2 regions of the Paenibacillus sp. FSL H7-0735 genome follow, and region 1 is predicted to be linked to the other one. Evidence: riboswitches for the same ligand, from Rfam matches in the RefSeq annotation. Region 1 holds a riboswitch; the other holds the start of a gene.
What was found. Region 1 has a riboswitch for cyclic di-AMP ahead of NSS82_RS00460 (3D domain-containing protein). Riboswitches for the same ligand answer to the same signal wherever they lie in the genome.
Positions count from the first base shown of each region.

Region 2: another riboswitch for cyclic di-AMP. It lies ahead of NSS82_RS02945 (hypothetical protein); the one in region 1 lies ahead of NSS82_RS00460 (3D domain-containing protein).

Region 1 is NZ_JBBOZH010000001.1:92,881-100,977, forward strand. Features, by position in the region: gene rsmI (16S rRNA (cytidine(1402)-2'-O)-methyltransferase) at 1-813, shown strand, start outside; gene NSS82_RS00445 (AbrB/MazE/SpoVT family DNA-binding domain-containing protein) at 1,219-1,473, opposite strand; gene NSS82_RS00450 (HD domain-containing protein) at 1,769-3,052, shown strand; gene NSS82_RS00455 (TatD family hydrolase) at 3,104-3,874, shown strand; cyclic di-AMP (ydaO/yuaA leader) riboswitch at 4,073-4,302, shown strand; gene NSS82_RS00460 (3D domain-containing protein) at 4,588-5,754, shown strand; gene rnmV (ribonuclease M5) at 5,930-6,481, shown strand; gene rsmA (16S rRNA (adenine(1518)-N(6)/adenine(1519)-N(6))-dimethyltransferase RsmA) at 6,478-7,362, shown strand; gene yabG (sporulation peptidase YabG) at 7,528-8,097, shown strand, end outside.
Region 2 is NZ_JBBOZH010000001.1:647,122-655,218, forward strand. Features, by position in the region: gene NSS82_RS02900 (hypothetical protein) at 1-235, shown strand, start outside; gene NSS82_RS02905 (GntR family transcriptional regulator) at 297-692, shown strand; gene NSS82_RS02910 (ATP-binding cassette domain-containing protein) at 712-1,641, shown strand; gene NSS82_RS02915 (ABC transporter ATP-binding protein) at 1,646-2,548, shown strand; gene NSS82_RS02920 (ABC transporter permease) at 2,541-3,821, shown strand; gene NSS82_RS02925 (hypothetical protein) at 3,853-4,047, shown strand; gene NSS82_RS02930 (hypothetical protein) at 4,509-4,961, opposite strand; gene NSS82_RS02935 (hypothetical protein) at 5,002-5,523, opposite strand; gene NSS82_RS02940 (hypothetical protein) at 5,538-6,092, opposite strand; cyclic di-AMP (ydaO/yuaA leader) riboswitch at 6,161-6,325, opposite strand; cyclic di-AMP (ydaO/yuaA leader) riboswitch at 6,745-6,934, shown strand; gene NSS82_RS02945 (hypothetical protein) at 7,187-7,603, shown strand; gene kdpF (K(+)-transporting ATPase subunit F) at 7,730-7,807, shown strand; gene kdpA (potassium-transporting ATPase subunit KdpA) at 7,820-8,097, shown strand, end outside.

The DNA.
Region 1 (8,097 bases):
CTGGAGGATATGACCTATCGTGCAGTCCGCACTTTACAGGAATGTGATATTATTGCCGCGGAAGATACGAGACAGACCCGGAAATTACTCAGCCACTTTGAGATTTCACCTTCGATGTTGTTTAGTTATCATGAGCATAATAAGGCCGCCAGTGGACCTGAGCTTGTACGCTATATAATAGAAGGAAAAAATTTGGCACTCGTCAGCGATGCCGGTTTACCAGCGATTTCTGACCCTGGAGCGGATCTTGTAGCCCTTGCTATAAGTCATGGAATTCCGGTGATTCCTATCCCTGGAGCTAACGCAGCGTTGTCAGCTTTGATCGCTTCTGGTCTATCTACGAATACGTTCACTTTTATCGGCTTTCTTCCCCGAGAGCGTAAGGACATCCGAGCAGTATTAAGTCCACTTCGTTCGGCTCAAGGAACTTTGTTGTTCTACGAATCTCCCCATCGCGTAGTTAAGACACTTGCTCATCTTCAAGAAGCATTCGGCAATCGCCAGATTGTGTTGGCACGTGAATTAACGAAAAGATATGAGGAGTTTCTACGCGGTTCGATTGAGGAATGTACACTTTGGCTTGCTGAACATCCTCCGCTAGGCGAATATGTTATTGTCGTAGAAGGGGAGAGCAAGGAAGATGCAGAAATCGCAGAATCGGCGTGGTGGCGTCAGTTAAGCATTGAAGAACATGTAGCTCATTACGAAGCACAGGATGTGCCACGTAAAGAGGCTATGAAAAAAGCGGCATCAGACCGGGGTGTAGCCAAACGGGATATTTATAATGCGTTGCTTGATAGAGCAGAAGAGTAAGTGTTGTAGACGAACTCTTAGAATAACTAAGGATTCTTGGAAACGGCCCGAGCTTGAATGATTTATCTGTGGGTTAAATGTACTTTGTACAGTTATTTTTGAATTTTTTTATGTATTTGTTCGTTTAGTTGTACTTCATACAGTTATAAAGGTGGAAATGATTGATTTCACGGAGATATAGGGAATATAAGTGTACAAAATACAATTAATTCGTTTAATGGTAAAAATCATTTAAAATAACTGTAAGAAATACAACTAAGTATTACTGGTTCCGTCTTGAAGTACATTGCCCTTAGGGAGGGCAAACCCAGACATAAAAAATACCTCCCGCGGTCACGGGAGGTCAAGGAGATATGAAAAGGTTAGAATTAACAATTTGATTAGTTCTATTATATACTATTTAATTTAGTTTGTCACAGGGGTAGGGATGGAAGAAATGCATTCATGACAAACTATTTTTCCTTTAAAGTAAGTTACGTTCTCAGCGTTGCCACAGAAAATGCAGGCAGGCTCATACTTTTTAAGCATAATCCGTTCGCCATCAACGTAAATTTCCAGTGCGTCCTTTTCGCCAATGCCAAGTGTACGGCGTAATTCAATAGGAATAACAACCCGTCCAAGTTCGTCTACTTTTCTTACAATTCCTGTTGATTTCATCATAACAATCGTTACTCCTCTCAATGTTCCAAAAACGTCATTATTCGACATTGTTCACTGTTTTATGATACTTATAATACCAACGATTCCCAAATCAGTCAACCTTTTTTCATAGGCTGAATAAGAAAATTTCCATAAGAACTTTGAATGTCCCTATAAAAATTAAGAATTGCCCTGAAAGCATTTTGTCGATTTACCAAGACCAAAAATGATACTTTTCGACAAAGTACGACATAATTACTTATTATATACTGATATTAGTTAAAATCATATTAAATTATTAGAAGGAGTTGATCTCATGAAGCAGCCGCTCACGGAAGAAAAGGTTTTCAAGGATCCCGTTCATAATTATATTCATGTACAGGATACGATTATTTGGCGACTAATTAATACAAAAGAATTTCAGCGTTTACGCCGGATTCGCCAGTTAGGTACCTCATATCTCACTTTTCATGGTGCAGAGCATAGTCGATTTTCTCATTCTTTAGGAGTATATGAAATTACACGAAGAATCATTTCGCAATTTGAGCGCAGCGGGTATAAGGATTGGATTCCGGAAGAAAGTTTGCTTACTTTGTGTGCGGCTTTGCTGCATGATTTAGGGCATGGCCCATTTTCCCATTCTATAGAAGAAGCTTTTGAAATGAACCATGAGGATTGGACCTGCCGGATTATTTTGGAGGACACGGAGATTACCGAAATATTGCGTGATGTGGAGGAAGATTTTCCTCGTAAAGTAGCTTCAGTTATCTCTAAGACTTATGAGCATGAAATTGTTGTCAATTTGGTTTCCAGTCCGCTGGATGCTGATCGTATGGATTATTTGCTGCGTGATGCGTACTATACAGGTGTAAACTATGGAACCATCGACATTGATCGGATTTTGAGAATGCTTCGTCCTTATAATGGGCGGATTGTAGTAAAAGAATCAGGTATGCATGCCATTGAAGATTATTTAATGTCACGTTATCAAATGTACTGGCAGGTATATTTTCATCCGGTGACGCGCAGCTCTGAAATTATTTTGCGTCAAATCTTCCGTAGAGCTAAAGAATTGTTCCAAGAGGGGTACAAATTTCGCTTTATGATCGCTCCGCTGGAAGATCTCTTTCGAGGAGAAGTAACAGTGAAGCAATATTTAATGCTTGATGAGGCACTGGTACAGACTGCTTTTATGCAATGGACACTTGAAGAAGATGAGTTATTAAGCGACTTGTGTACCCGTTTTATTCATCGTAAACTGTATAAATATGTAGAGATCGAGAATTTGGATACAGATATGATTACGGAAATCCGCAGCAGTTTTGCGGGAGTGGGACTTAACCCAGAATATGACCTAGAGATTGATTATCCGACAGATTTGCCTTATGATGTGTTCCGTCCAGGAGCAGCCTTCGACAATAATCAAATTTTACTGCTTGATCGGAATGAGCAATTGCGGGAAATTTCAGAGGTATCGGATATTGTGCGCTCAATAAGCGGAATTCATCGTGGCAGATATCATCTATATTTCCCACAGGATAAGCTGAAAAAAGCCCTTACACGCTTGCCCTCTTCTGTAGCAGAGATTTTTGCAAAATAATACAAATATTTATGGAACTATTGATAAAAACAACAAGGAGTGAGCTTTAAAATGTATCTGTTCGACACACATACACATCTAGATGCGCCTCAATTCGACGAGGATCGCGAGGAAGTTATTGCTCGTGCAGTAGAGGCCGGAGTTAGCAAGATGATCAATATTGGATTTAATCGGGAAACGATCCCTTCAACGATGAAGCTGGCTGAATCTTATGATTATATTTATGCAGCGGTGGGCTGGCATCCACAGGATGCGATTGATATGAAAGAGGGGGACCTCGATTGGATCGCCTCTCTTTGCAGCCATGAAAAAGTGGTGGCCATCGGAGAGATTGGATTGGATTATTATTGGGATACCTCTCCCAAGGATGTGCAGCAGGAGGTCTTCCGCAAACAAATCGGACTAGCCCGTGAACTAAAAATGCCAATCTGTATACATGACCGTGATGCTCATGAAGATGTTGTACGGATTTTACGGGAGGAAAAAGCAAATGAAATTGGTGGCGTGATGCATTCGTTCTCAGGCAGCTGGGAAACAGCAAAAATGTGTCTAGACCTTGGATTTCATTTGTCATTTGGAGGACCGATAACGTTCAAAAATGCCAGAGTGCCTAAAGAGGTGCTTGCACAGACGCCATTGGACCGATTATTGATCGAAACAGACGCTCCATATTTGACTCCACACCCCTTCCGTGGCAAGCGAAATGAGAGTGCTCATGTGAAGTTAGTAGCAGAGGCTGCGGCTGAAATTAAAGGGTTAACATGGGAAGAATTGGCTAAAATTACGTATGCGAACGCACTGGAACGATTTGGGATTGTCTGAAAACAGGAGTAAAACGGGTGAAAAATAGAGAATAGCCGATATATTAAACTTTTTTAATATAAAAACGGCTGATTATTACAATATTTTAACCATATATTTGCTTAAACGTGGTTGAATCGTCCTTTACAACATGCATCAAAACAGGATATCATCTTTTCAGTGATGTGAGCTGTTGTTATTGTGACAGCCATTGATTCATGGATCGTCTCGCTGAGTCTCCGTATGGAGAACGGGGGAACCAATATTGAACTGCCGCATGCCTGTATCTTGAATACGACTAGGAATTGCCGCAGAACAATATTTGATTTCTTCACGTGGTCTTTGGGGTGAATTTAAGGGCAACCGCCGTGAGCGGGTGACCTGAAATAGGGCGTCTCTCTTTCGTCCGAACCCGACAGCTAACCCCGTAAGCGCAAGTAAGAGAGGCAACCTCGTGCACAAACATTCCCGCGTATTCTGACATCGGAGAAGCCACGAAAGAGTCCTCAAGAGAACTCTTTTTAGGCTTCTTTATTTTTGAATAAACTGAATGTTGCCCGCATACTGTTATATAACAGGTGTGGGAGTAGCTGTGCCGAGCAGGCGATCCATGAGCAGGAGACGCTAAGTTAATACGTGCGTATCCTGTGACAATCTCAAATAGTTTCGTCAAAGAAATTCAGTCCTCATGATATACAAATTGACGACGAGGCTATGTAAGGAGGATGGAGAGAATGGGCTTATTCCAACCAGAGGTATCCCATGATTCGCAGTCATCCAGCAGGTCTTTCGCATTACGGTGGGAGCAAGTAAATACTCGCGTACTTTTACTTGCAGGTGTGATTTCAATCGCAATCGCGCTGTTAATTCTGCTGTACGTACACGGTCAAAGTAACAAACAATTTGTTTTAGTAATAGACGGGCAAACACAGACACTTGAAACGCGAGAAGCACTTCTTGGTGATGTGTTGGAGAAAGAGCAAATTTCGCTGCAGCCGCATGATGAATTATCTTTAGGTCTGAGTGATGAAATAAAAGACGGTGACCGTGTCGTTATCAATCGTGCGCAGAAATTTAGCCTTACTGCGGACGGAGCAACAAAAACGTTATATACGACCGAAGACACTATCGGTCAGGCGATTGACAAACTGGGTATCAACCTAGAAGGCTATGATAAGATTTTTCCTTCGTTAGACACCACCATCTCTGCTGACATGGAGATTAAGATCGTTCGTATCAACAAGCAAACGGTACAGCGAACAACTAACTTACCTTTCCGTGTTATTAAGACAGCAGATCCCTCCCTTACTGTGGGAACAGTTAGAGTGGCACAGGCAGGCAAACCAGGCGTCATGGTTCAGCATATTGAAAAGATCTATCAAGACGGAGAACTGGCCTCTATGCGCATGATCGGCAAGGAAGTACAAACGGTAACAAAAGATAAGATCATTGCCGTTGGTACTAAAGCACTTCCTAAGCCTACTGTAGTTGCTAAAGCTACAACAACTTCCAAATCAAGCACTACCTCCAAAACGACTAAAGTTAGCGCTAAGACTAAGAACGTCACAAGCAAGGCTGGCGTAGACTTTGAGTACAAGAAGATGATTAAGAACGTCTCCATGACAGCTTATTCGTCAGAAGAGCCAGGAATAGGTACTAAAACTGCCTCCGGAACACGCGTAACGGAAGGTCGTACAATTGCAGTAGATCCGAATGTAATTCCTATTGGCTGGTGGGTTTATATCGATGGGCTTGGATTCCGCCGTGCAGAGGATACTGGCGGTGCCATTAAAGGCAATAAAGTGGATGTCTATTATGATTCCCTGAGCCATGCTCGTAATTTCGGCCGTAAATCACGTACCGTATATGTGATTGGACCTGTGAAACCAGAGCTTAACTAGAACTGAAGCTTTTGCAAAAAATCCTTTGATAAGCTATAGTGATGATAACCGTAAGGAACGCTGGATGATCATTTCGTTGATCGCAGAGCAACCGCTCATCACTTATACATTCTTTAACCAAAAGAAGAGGAGCGAATCCTCTTCTTTTTGCTTTTTTTGGAAGGAGTCAAGAAATATGATTAAGGAATTAATCGTCGTTGAAGGCAAAAGCGATACCGTAGCCATTAAGCGTGCTGTGGAAGCAGATACGATTGAGACAGGCGGCTCTGCTGTAAACCGGACTGTAATTGCGAAGATTGCGCTAGCTATGGAACGCAGAGGGGTTATTATTCTTACGGACCCGGACCATGCCGGGGAGCGAATTCGTAAAATCGTTTCAGCGAAGGTGCCGGGCTGCAAGCATGCTTTTATTCCGGAGAAGGACGCAACTCGAAAAGGGGATATCGGTGTAGAGAATGCATCGCCAGAGGCGATTCGTCATGCGCTGCGTAATGTACATACCTCTTTTGAAGGAGCACCTGCTTTGATTGGTATTGATGACCTTATGGCCGCTGGAATGCTTGTACACCCTCGGGCTGCTGAAAGACGTATGGCGCTTGGTAATTTGCTTGGAATCGGATATTGTAACGGCAAACAGCTGTACAAGCGGCTGGCGATGTTTGGGATTACGCGGGAGGAATTTGCCGGGGCTCTCGCCCAAATTGATCAGGGAGGCATTACTTCATGAGTGGTAGAGAGGAAATTTCGACTCCAAAACGGACCAAAGAGATTATTCAACGTTATGGATTCAAGTTTAAGAAAAGCCTGGGACAGAATTTTTTGATTGATCAAAATATTTTGGACAAGATTGTAGACGCTGCTGGACTAGATAGCGATTCTGGGGCGCTGGAGATCGGGCCGGGAATTGGAGCGCTGACGGAACGTCTGGCACTAACAGCCGGTGCTGTAACTGCCGTAGAGATTGACCGTAGACTGATTCCAATATTAAAAGACGTACTTTCCCCTTATCCCCATGTTAAGGTTCGTAACGATGATGTCCTCAATGTGAACTTGCAGGAAATGTTCAAGGAAGATTTCACCACTGTGAACAAGGTCAGTGTGGTTGCTAACCTGCCTTATTATGTGACTACTCCGATTCTGATGAAGCTGCTTGAAGAGAAGCTTCCCCTTGATAACATCGTTGTAATGATTCAGAAGGAGGTTGCGGAGCGTATGGCTGCATCTCCAGGTGGAAAGGAATACGGAAGTCTTAGCATTGCCGTGCAGTACTACAGCGAGCCTGAGCTCGTCTGTATCGTGCCGCGTACGGTATTCATCCCTCAACCTAATGTGGAGTCTGCTGTTATCCGTCTGAAGGTTAGAGAGCATCCTCCGGTAAAGGTGGAGAGTGAGAAGCATTTCTTTGAAGTGGTTCACGCTTCTTTCACACAGCGCCGCAAGACGATTGCTAACAATCTGAAGGCTCGTTACTTCCCTGAACAAGGACGTGAGCAGCTGGAGGCTTTACTCGCAGAAGCGGGTATTGAACCGACCCGTCGCGGAGAAACACTCAGTCTTGAAGAATACGCCCGCTTAAGCGGTGTTTTGCTAGCCGCTGGAATTGAATAAGCAATAAGAAACGGTTGTTGTCTTAAAGGACGACAACCGTTTCTCGTAGAAATATAAGGATGTTATTCTGGTGGAGCATTATACATTCTTATATTTTAAAAATATGGCGAGTTATGAACCAACTGAGGCCTTTGCCCATACGATGGGGTAGAGGTGGTGGTTGTAATGAATTTAGGAGACTTGGTCGTTCGCAAATCTTATGGCGGTGATTTAACATTTCGTGTAGATAATATTGTGCAGGATAGAGCCGTCATTAAAGGCACAGATTTCCGCCTGTTGGCGGATTCTCCTCTGGATGACCTGGTTCAAGTGCCTCCTACCCGAATAACGGAACGGGGACAGCAAGCACAGATCAAAGCGAAGGAATCACTGACACAGCTGCGGAAGGACCGTCAGGAGCAAAGTCAGCGGAGCGGGGGAACCCTAACAGAGGGGACATGGGCTCCACCGTCCAAGGAAGCTCCTTATTTTGAAGTGCCGGGTAAAGTACTGCATCTGGATGGCGATCCGGCATATTTGAATAAGAGCCTTAGCTTATACGAGCAGCTGCGGATTCCCGCTGAAGGGCATCATGTTCATGAATCTGCAATGGCTGATACGTTATACCGGCTGTTGCCCCGTGTACGCCCAGACATTGTAGTGATCACTGGTCATGATGGGGTACTGAAGCAACAGCATACTTACGATCTGTATAGTCTGAATAGCTATAAAAATTCGCAAAACTTTATAGCTGCT
Region 2 (8,097 bases), 550 kb from region 1:
TTTTAGCGGCAAAGCTTATCTATGGCTAACATTGCTTATCGTAGTTTTATCGTGGGCAACATCGTTCCTAGTTACACTGGGCGGAGGCAGTTTGTTCTTATACAGTATCTCCTATTCCAAGGAGTGGGGGTTGTTATCTCCGATCATGTGGGGGTCACTTCTGCTGGGGACAATATCTGTGCAATTATTCTCTAAATGGACTATACATCGGCTGAAAAGTCGCAATCTCGTATAAAAAATCGGAAATGGCAAGGACTGCGCTCTAGCACGCTAGAGTGGAAGGCGAGGTGTAAATAATGTGGATACCGGTACAAATCAACGAAAATAGTGCAGAGCCCCTCTATCATCAAATAGAGACTCAGCTTAGATCATTAATCATTAGCGGAGTCATTACAGAAGGTACGCTGCTGCCCTCAATTCGTGAGTTCGCAGGAGATCTGAAATGCAGTGTAATTACCGTGCGGCGGGTATATCAGGATCTGGAGAACGAAGGTTTGCTGCGAACGCGACAAGGAACAGGTACCTTTGTATCCCATGTAGGTGACGGAGCAATGGAAGAATATAAACGGGAAACGGTTGGCAAAGCACTTGAAAGTGCAGTGGATATCGGCCGATCGGTACATTGCAGCAAGGATGAACTTGAACAGATTTTTATGGAGATTGTAGAACGCAAGTATAGAGAAAAGGATTGAGAGGGGGGCGCTTACTCATATGGTACAGATGGCTATAGAATTGCGGAATGTACTTAAACGGCGGCGAAACAAGACGATAGGGCCGCTGACCCTGAATATGCCTAAAGGATATATTACAGCTTTGGTAGGTCAGAATGGTTCCGGCAAAAGCACACTGCTGAATCTGCTGATGCAGCTGACTAATCCAGAGGAAGGCGAGATATATTGGTTTGAGAACAGGTATGATAGCGGGTTGTCTCTGGAGCTTCGCCAGACCATTGCCTATGTTCCTGAAACGTCAATTACTGAGGAGAACCACTGGAATGCAGAGGAGGCAGCTCGATTTCGGAAGTATTGGTATCCAAATTGGGACGATCAATATTTTCAGGAGCTGATGGATCGCTTGGAGGTTCCGTATCATATGAGACTTTCGAAGATGTCTAAAGGGGAGCGTCGGAAATTCGAAATTGCTGCAGCACTTGCGGCGCGGCCAAGTCTGCTGCTATTGGATGAACCTTCATCAGGTCTTGATCCTTTTGCCTGGAAGATTATGATCGAGACACTTCGTAAATATATGGATGAGAACAACGCAACGATCATCATCTCCACACACATTGTGGATGAGGTGCGGCGGCTGGCGGATTATATCGTCCTTATGCATCGGGGAGAACTGCTGGGCATGGCTGAAAAAGACAGTCTGTTCGGTGCTTGGACCGAGGTTTGGGTGAATGCTGCGGATGAAGAGGAGCTTGCGGAGTTATCGGCTGAGTTGCCAGGAGGCTTGCACTTTACAATGGATACACCGGGTGTAGCTTCTTTTATCATAGAACAATTTTCTGAAAACGAGAAACGCATTCATAACTTGGGCGTAAAGGTTATCAAGAGCCGCAGTTTGGAACTGGACGAAATATTAAGTTTATGGACACAGGGTCATCGTCCTATTCTAATTGACCACAAGAGAGGGGACTAGAGAAATGGAAGCCTTAAAGCTGGAAAGTGTAGTTAAGCAATATGGAGAAAAAACCGCAGTAAACGGAATTAACCTAACTGTAGGTAAAGGGGAAATTTACGGATTACTGGGGGCGAACGGCGCGGGAAAAACAACCACGATGCGTATGGTACTCGGCCTAATCTACCCTGATGAGGGCAAAATTTTGTATAACGGGAAGCCTTTCAACAGTGAACTGCAGCAACTTATGGGTTATCTGCCCGAAGAACGCGGGCTATATCCTAAGGTGAAGATCAGCGATCAAATCGTTTACTTAGCCCGCCTGCGTGGGATGTCAGCTAGTGATGCAGATAAGAGCTTGCGCTATTGGCTGGATCGATTTGAGGTTCCGGATTATTACAATAAAAAGATAGAAGAGCTTTCCAAAGGAAATCAGCAAAAAATGGGCTTTATCGCCGCTGTCGTTCATAAACCGCAGATTCTGATTCTAGATGAAGCTTTCAGCGGGCTGGACCCAGTAAACGTGGAGCTGCTGAAAGATACGGTCAAAGAATTGCGTGATTCGGGAACAAGTATCCTTTTCTCTACGCACCGGATGGAGCATGTAGAAGAGCTGTGCCGTAACATTACGATTCTCGATCGTTCCAATACGGTCGTTCAAGGGGATATCCGCACGATTAAGAATGGCTACCCGCGGGAAGAAGTATTGCTGCGTACAGCTAATGAGGTAAAAGGTCTGGAGTCCATCGCAGGCGTTACAGCAGTGAAACGGCTGGAGCGTGGGTATCTGTTATCGATCAGTGAGATCGGTGCAGCACAGCGTATTTTACAGCAGGCGATAGCACAGGGTGAAGTGGAGCATTTTGAAATCAAGGAACCTACGTTAAACCAAATCTTTATCAGAGCGGTGGGTGAATCTAATGAATAAGATGGGGACAATTATCGGCTTTACCTTTAAAAATAAAGTTAGAACGAAATCATTTATGATTACTACTTTGATTCTAGTATTATTGCTCAGCATAGGGATGAATCTTCCCTATATCATCGATCAGTTTAAGGGTGATTCGGCCAAAAGTGAAGTTACTCAAATTGCTGTGATTGCTGAAGAGGGAAATCAGGTTGCAGAATTGTTGAAGGCTTATACTGCGCCAGAGGGCATGCCACAGGCTAAGATAGTACAATATGCTTCTGCGGATGATGCCGAGTTAAAGAAAGCATTAGATGAAGAGACAGTAGAAGGTTATGTTACTTTTGCAGAACCTACTGGTGAAGGGCTTCCACCCGTTACTTATCACAGTAATGATGGAGAACTAAACGGAGATGTTCAAGTTTATCTTCAAAATGCACTTCAGCAAGCAAACACACAATTCATCGTTGGCGACAAGCTGACCTCTGAACAGATTGCTGCAATGTCAACACCAGTGCAGATTACTACACAACAGCTTAAGGCAGGCGGTGGCAGTGAAAGCTCTCAGGAGGACACTCCGGCCATTAACTACATTATCGTATATGCCATGCTTATGTTGTTCTTTATGTCCATTATGATGACAGGCAACATGATTGCCGCTGAGATAACCTCTGAGAAAAGCTCGCGGATTATGGAGATTCTCATTACAAGTGCCTCACCTTTAGCGCAAATGTTCGGTAAAGTTATCGGTGTTTTCCTAGTAGGAATATTGCAAATTGGGATCTTTGTCGCAGCGATCGTCGTCAATTTGACGCTCCCGCATAATGCGACTGTATTGGCTGATTTTGATCTCGATTTAGGCCAGCTCAATATTAACTTGCTGCTCTATGGATTTGTCTTGTACGTATTAGGTTACTTCCTCTATGCCTTGATGTATGCGGCTGTAGGTTCGATTGTCAGCCGTACGGAGGATCTCGGTCAGGCGGTAATGCCAATCATGATGTTAGGCTTCGTAGCGTTCTATGTTCCACTGTTCAGTATCTCCAATGCAGATACTCTAGTGGTTAAGATAGCGAGTTATGTACCTTTCACTTCACCATTGACGATGCTGCTCCGAATTGGTGTCGGTGAGGTGGCGATCTGGCAAGTCATTGTATCGCTGCTGATCCTGCTTGTGACTACCTTCATCTTCGGATGGCTGGCAGCCAAGATCTATCGTACCGGCGTACTGATGTACGGCAAACGCCCAAGTATTAAAGAAATCAGAAAAGCAATGAAAGCATACAAGATCTAAGAAGGCCTCATATAACTTTTAGGGAGTGCTAATGATGTCTACAAGCGAACAATATACCATTATGCTTTTAATGAGTTCGGTATCACTGGCTTCGGTTAGTAGAATGCTTCCGGATGGCTCCACTTTTATGGATTTCGTTCAAGGCGTATTGACCGGTGTTGCTATAGTGGGGATGTTGGCAGGATTGTGGATGTACAGTAAGGCGCGTAAGAGTAAGGCACAATAGTAGGTACTGAATTTTCGGGGGGATCCTAACAGCCATTTATGGTTGCTGGGATATCCCCGTTTTTGAGTTGGCAATCTCTTTGTATACGAGCTGATATAGCTAACGGACCCAGCAACACTTAAATGCAACAATCATCGAGATTTGGCAAGATATCGGACACAATAGTCGCTATTGGCATGAAAAACAGTGAATTAGTAGCTCTTTTAACCAAATAGTTGCACTGGAGTCCGATACTATGCTCAAAAGGCGATAAACGTGCAAATAACGATATCTGGGTCCGTAAGCCTTGCCTTGGTGGAAGATGATTAGGGCCTGCTTGAAGACGATCCGAGACGCTCATCGCTCGGGATTTCTACTGGAGTCCGAACGCCGGCCAAATTTGAGGAAAAGCTTCAATTAAAGGCTCCTGAGTCCGTTAGATGCTTCATGCGCTTAAAGATCGTCTGAATTCTAGTCAGTGACTAAATTATAGAAAGATTTGCGCTCGTTAGTATATCCGCTTGGGCGGTCATCTGCTCCCGTACAGCTCTAAGCTGTGCTTTCAGTGCAGGAACACTTTTTTGCAGAATAACGCTTATTTGAGAAAGAGGCAGCTTTAAGCCGTACCACAATACCTTCACAAGCTGTTCCTCCCAAGGTATTCCCTTAGCCGATAGAAGAGAGCGCCGGGCAAAAGAATCAGCACACTGGCGAATACAAGTGCGGTAAGCGTGGATAGAGAATAACTGAGGGTCGAAGTTATCCTGACGATATATTTTATGAAGCTCTGTGAAGGTGCGGATAGTAACCTTGTCTGCCTCATTAGATTGTTCTAATAACATGGAACTGAGTACGTAGACTTCATTAGTATACTTTTGAACACACTCTGCAAATTTAGCACTGTAGGTGGACACGGGAGGTAAGGGGTCAGGCATGGTGAACACGATCCTTTCAGAATGAGAGATTTGCTTGAATCTATAATATAGAAAAGTAAGAGATGGATTTATTGATAAGATCGGCGGTGTCTGGTTCCGGGCAACTGTGTTTCTGCTGGGAGGCAGTGGATAAAGCTTTGGAAGGTTTGTAGTAGAGCCGTTCACTTCTGGAATTGCTCCCCCCAGCTGCAACACTGTACAGACGCCCTTGCTGAATATGCCCAGCCAAGGATTTACCCTGGAGCTTGGCCTTTAAATCCTGCAAAGCACCCTGAACTAGCTCAAGCTTAACCTGCTCCCAATCTGAACCTTCGCGGCGGACCTTATCCAGCGCTTCCTCAAGACGGCAATGACAGATAGCCCGTAAAAAAGAACTCCATTTAATGAGATCGAAATTTTTGGTGTTGGCAGAGATTAGACAAGCCCCCCAACTGCAACCTCCCTTACAGGTGAGCTTCAGAATACCATAACGGCAGCCTTCAGCCCCTTCCATTCCATAGTGAATAGGCTCGGGTTCATCCAATACAAATACTTCAATGCGGGATAGTCTGCGCTGGTCCATAGTAGGGTTCCTCCTTAGATTTCCAAAAGCTTTAAGTCTACATGATGAGTGACACTAGCCTTTTCTACACAAGCGAGCATTTCCATTTTATTCTCACAGACTGCGGTATGCTCTAGCCATAGTCGGAACTTCTCTTTCCGTATAACAGATAGATGTAAGGGAAAGGTGCTGCGGGATCTCAAGACATACCAACCGGCGCTTACATCTTTCCAAGGCTCCTTGAAGGCTGTAAACCACGGGAGTTTTTGATGCGATGACCAATCCTGCTGCTGTTGTTGTTCTCGAATTTTTTTATATATTTCATATACAATCTTAGAGTCTAAACAGTCTTTACAAGAAGAAGGTGTACTGAATTGGCGAAGGGCTTGGATCTGGTTCTGGCCAAATGCATAACCTACAATGTACTTGTGATTATTTTCTTCGAACCATAAGGCCCCGAAACAAACGTAATTTAGACTTATCGGCTCAAGCAGCCCTTGATGTATCCCTAAATAATAGTGCTTCAAAACATTCACCCCATCCAGCGTGCTATCACCTAATAGGCTCAGGTAACGCAAAAACCGCAGCAAGAGGAGGACCTCTGCTGCGGTTTTGGATTACAGGCAGATATACCTGGGCCAAAGCGTGGCGGATCAAGGGTCTCTCTCTTTACGCTTACGAGGTTAGCTGTCGGATTCGGACGGTGAGAGTCGCCCTACCTATTGAGACTTACGCAGTCTCCTTTGGATTCACCCCAAGTAGGCCAGGTGGCCTGATGGTTCCCCCGTTCCCTGCGAATGCAGGAACTCAGCGTTGATTGTTTTTCATGAATTAGATTCAACCCGAATCATACTCTTTTCAAGATTTTCTGTAAAAAACGGAAAATGTTCTTTTAGAGCGATTTTAACCATATCCTGCCGACTACGACTGAAAAACGAGGTAAATAGGTATTTATGGCGTGTTATCGCGCCTCTTTCTCGCTCAACCTCAGCTTCTTGCGTTTCTACCTATAAAGGGAATTTGCAGTATTTTCACCCTAAAAAGGTGAATAAAATCACATGGGTTATAGATAGCGATTAAACGCTCGAAACTCGAGTAAACAAGAGATATAGAGAGATTAGATATCAAGTAAGCGCTATCTAATGGGAAAATAGTTTTTAATTTGCATTATTTTGGCATCATTCAGGTTTTACAAGTCTTCGTGCATAAGAGTATGATTACTCCTGTTTCAACGACAATCGAATATTTGATCCGCTTAATTTCCGATAAGGAAAGCGGGGGAACCAACAATCGGCAGCCGATGTGAGAGTCGGAAGCTGATTATGGGGTGAATCCTGTAGAGGGTGCGAGTGAGCTCGCATCTATACAGGTAGGGCGACTCTCACCGCCCGAATCCGACAGCTAACCTCGTAAGCGTATGGAGAGAGGATGAGTGCAATGTGACCGCTAGCGAGCCACAGAGGAGATCCTTTGTGGCTTTTTGCTGTGCTCTTAGAAGCAAAGCATTTATGGAGGCCTCCCCCAAGAGGTCGCTAAATTCATCATTAGCGGTATTTGTAAGGCAGCGTCTAATGACGTGACACAACCGAGCTTTAGGTTGTGCCCGAAAATGACGATAGGTCAACATCCTTTCGGAGATTTTCGTTGCCTCCTTGTTGTAAATGAGCAGGAGGAGAAAAAAGAGATGACGGATCAGAATGAATATGTGCTTGTATGTGCGCCTACAAAGGCGGGAGAACATTTCATTAAACTTCTGAAGTTCAGGGGTATTAAGATGGCGGGATTAACCAACAATCTGGCTGAGAAAGCTTTACTAGAGGAGCTCGGAATCGAGCAGGTTATTCTAGTGGATACCCGCCATCAGAGCACTTGGTTTCGCCCATCGTTCCCGGTAGGCAGGGTATATCTGTTTGAGAGCAGCTTTCCGCTTTGCTGCCGCTATATTCAGATGTGCCGTACCTGGACGACACAGCCAATTTTTGTGATTACAAGTTCTATAAATCCTAGATTGGTCTATAAAAGACTTGGTGCGAGCTATGTAATCTATTCCCATAGTGGTGATGCTGATTTTCTAATCGATAGATCACCTCATCAAGGATAATGGAAGGAGTGCGGAAGATATGATGGATCTGTATATGGTGGCTTCGTTAGCTGTAATTTACGGGTTATTTTATGGCTTTATGCGCTGGTGCGCAGGTGTAGTTGAGGATACGGGGAGGGATAAGCTGTGATTCTAGTAATCGCTGTTACCCTACTGTTGTTTATATATCTGGTTTACGCGTTGATTCATCCTGAGAAATTTTAAGGAGGGGCATTCATGGGCATTTTGCAAATAGTCGTCGTAATTGTAATTCTCATCTTGTTGGTCAAGCCGATGGGGACGTATTTATATCATGTATTTTCTAACGAACCGAATCGTACGGATCGCTGGTTTGCAGGCACAGAGAAAGGTATTTATAAGCTGATCGGCCTGAAAAAACGGGACGGAATGTCCTGGAAGAAGTATGCACTCAGCTTTGTTTTAACTAATATCGTACTGGTTGCTTTCAGTTATATTTTTCTAAGATTACAGCGGGGATTGCCGCTGAACCCGAA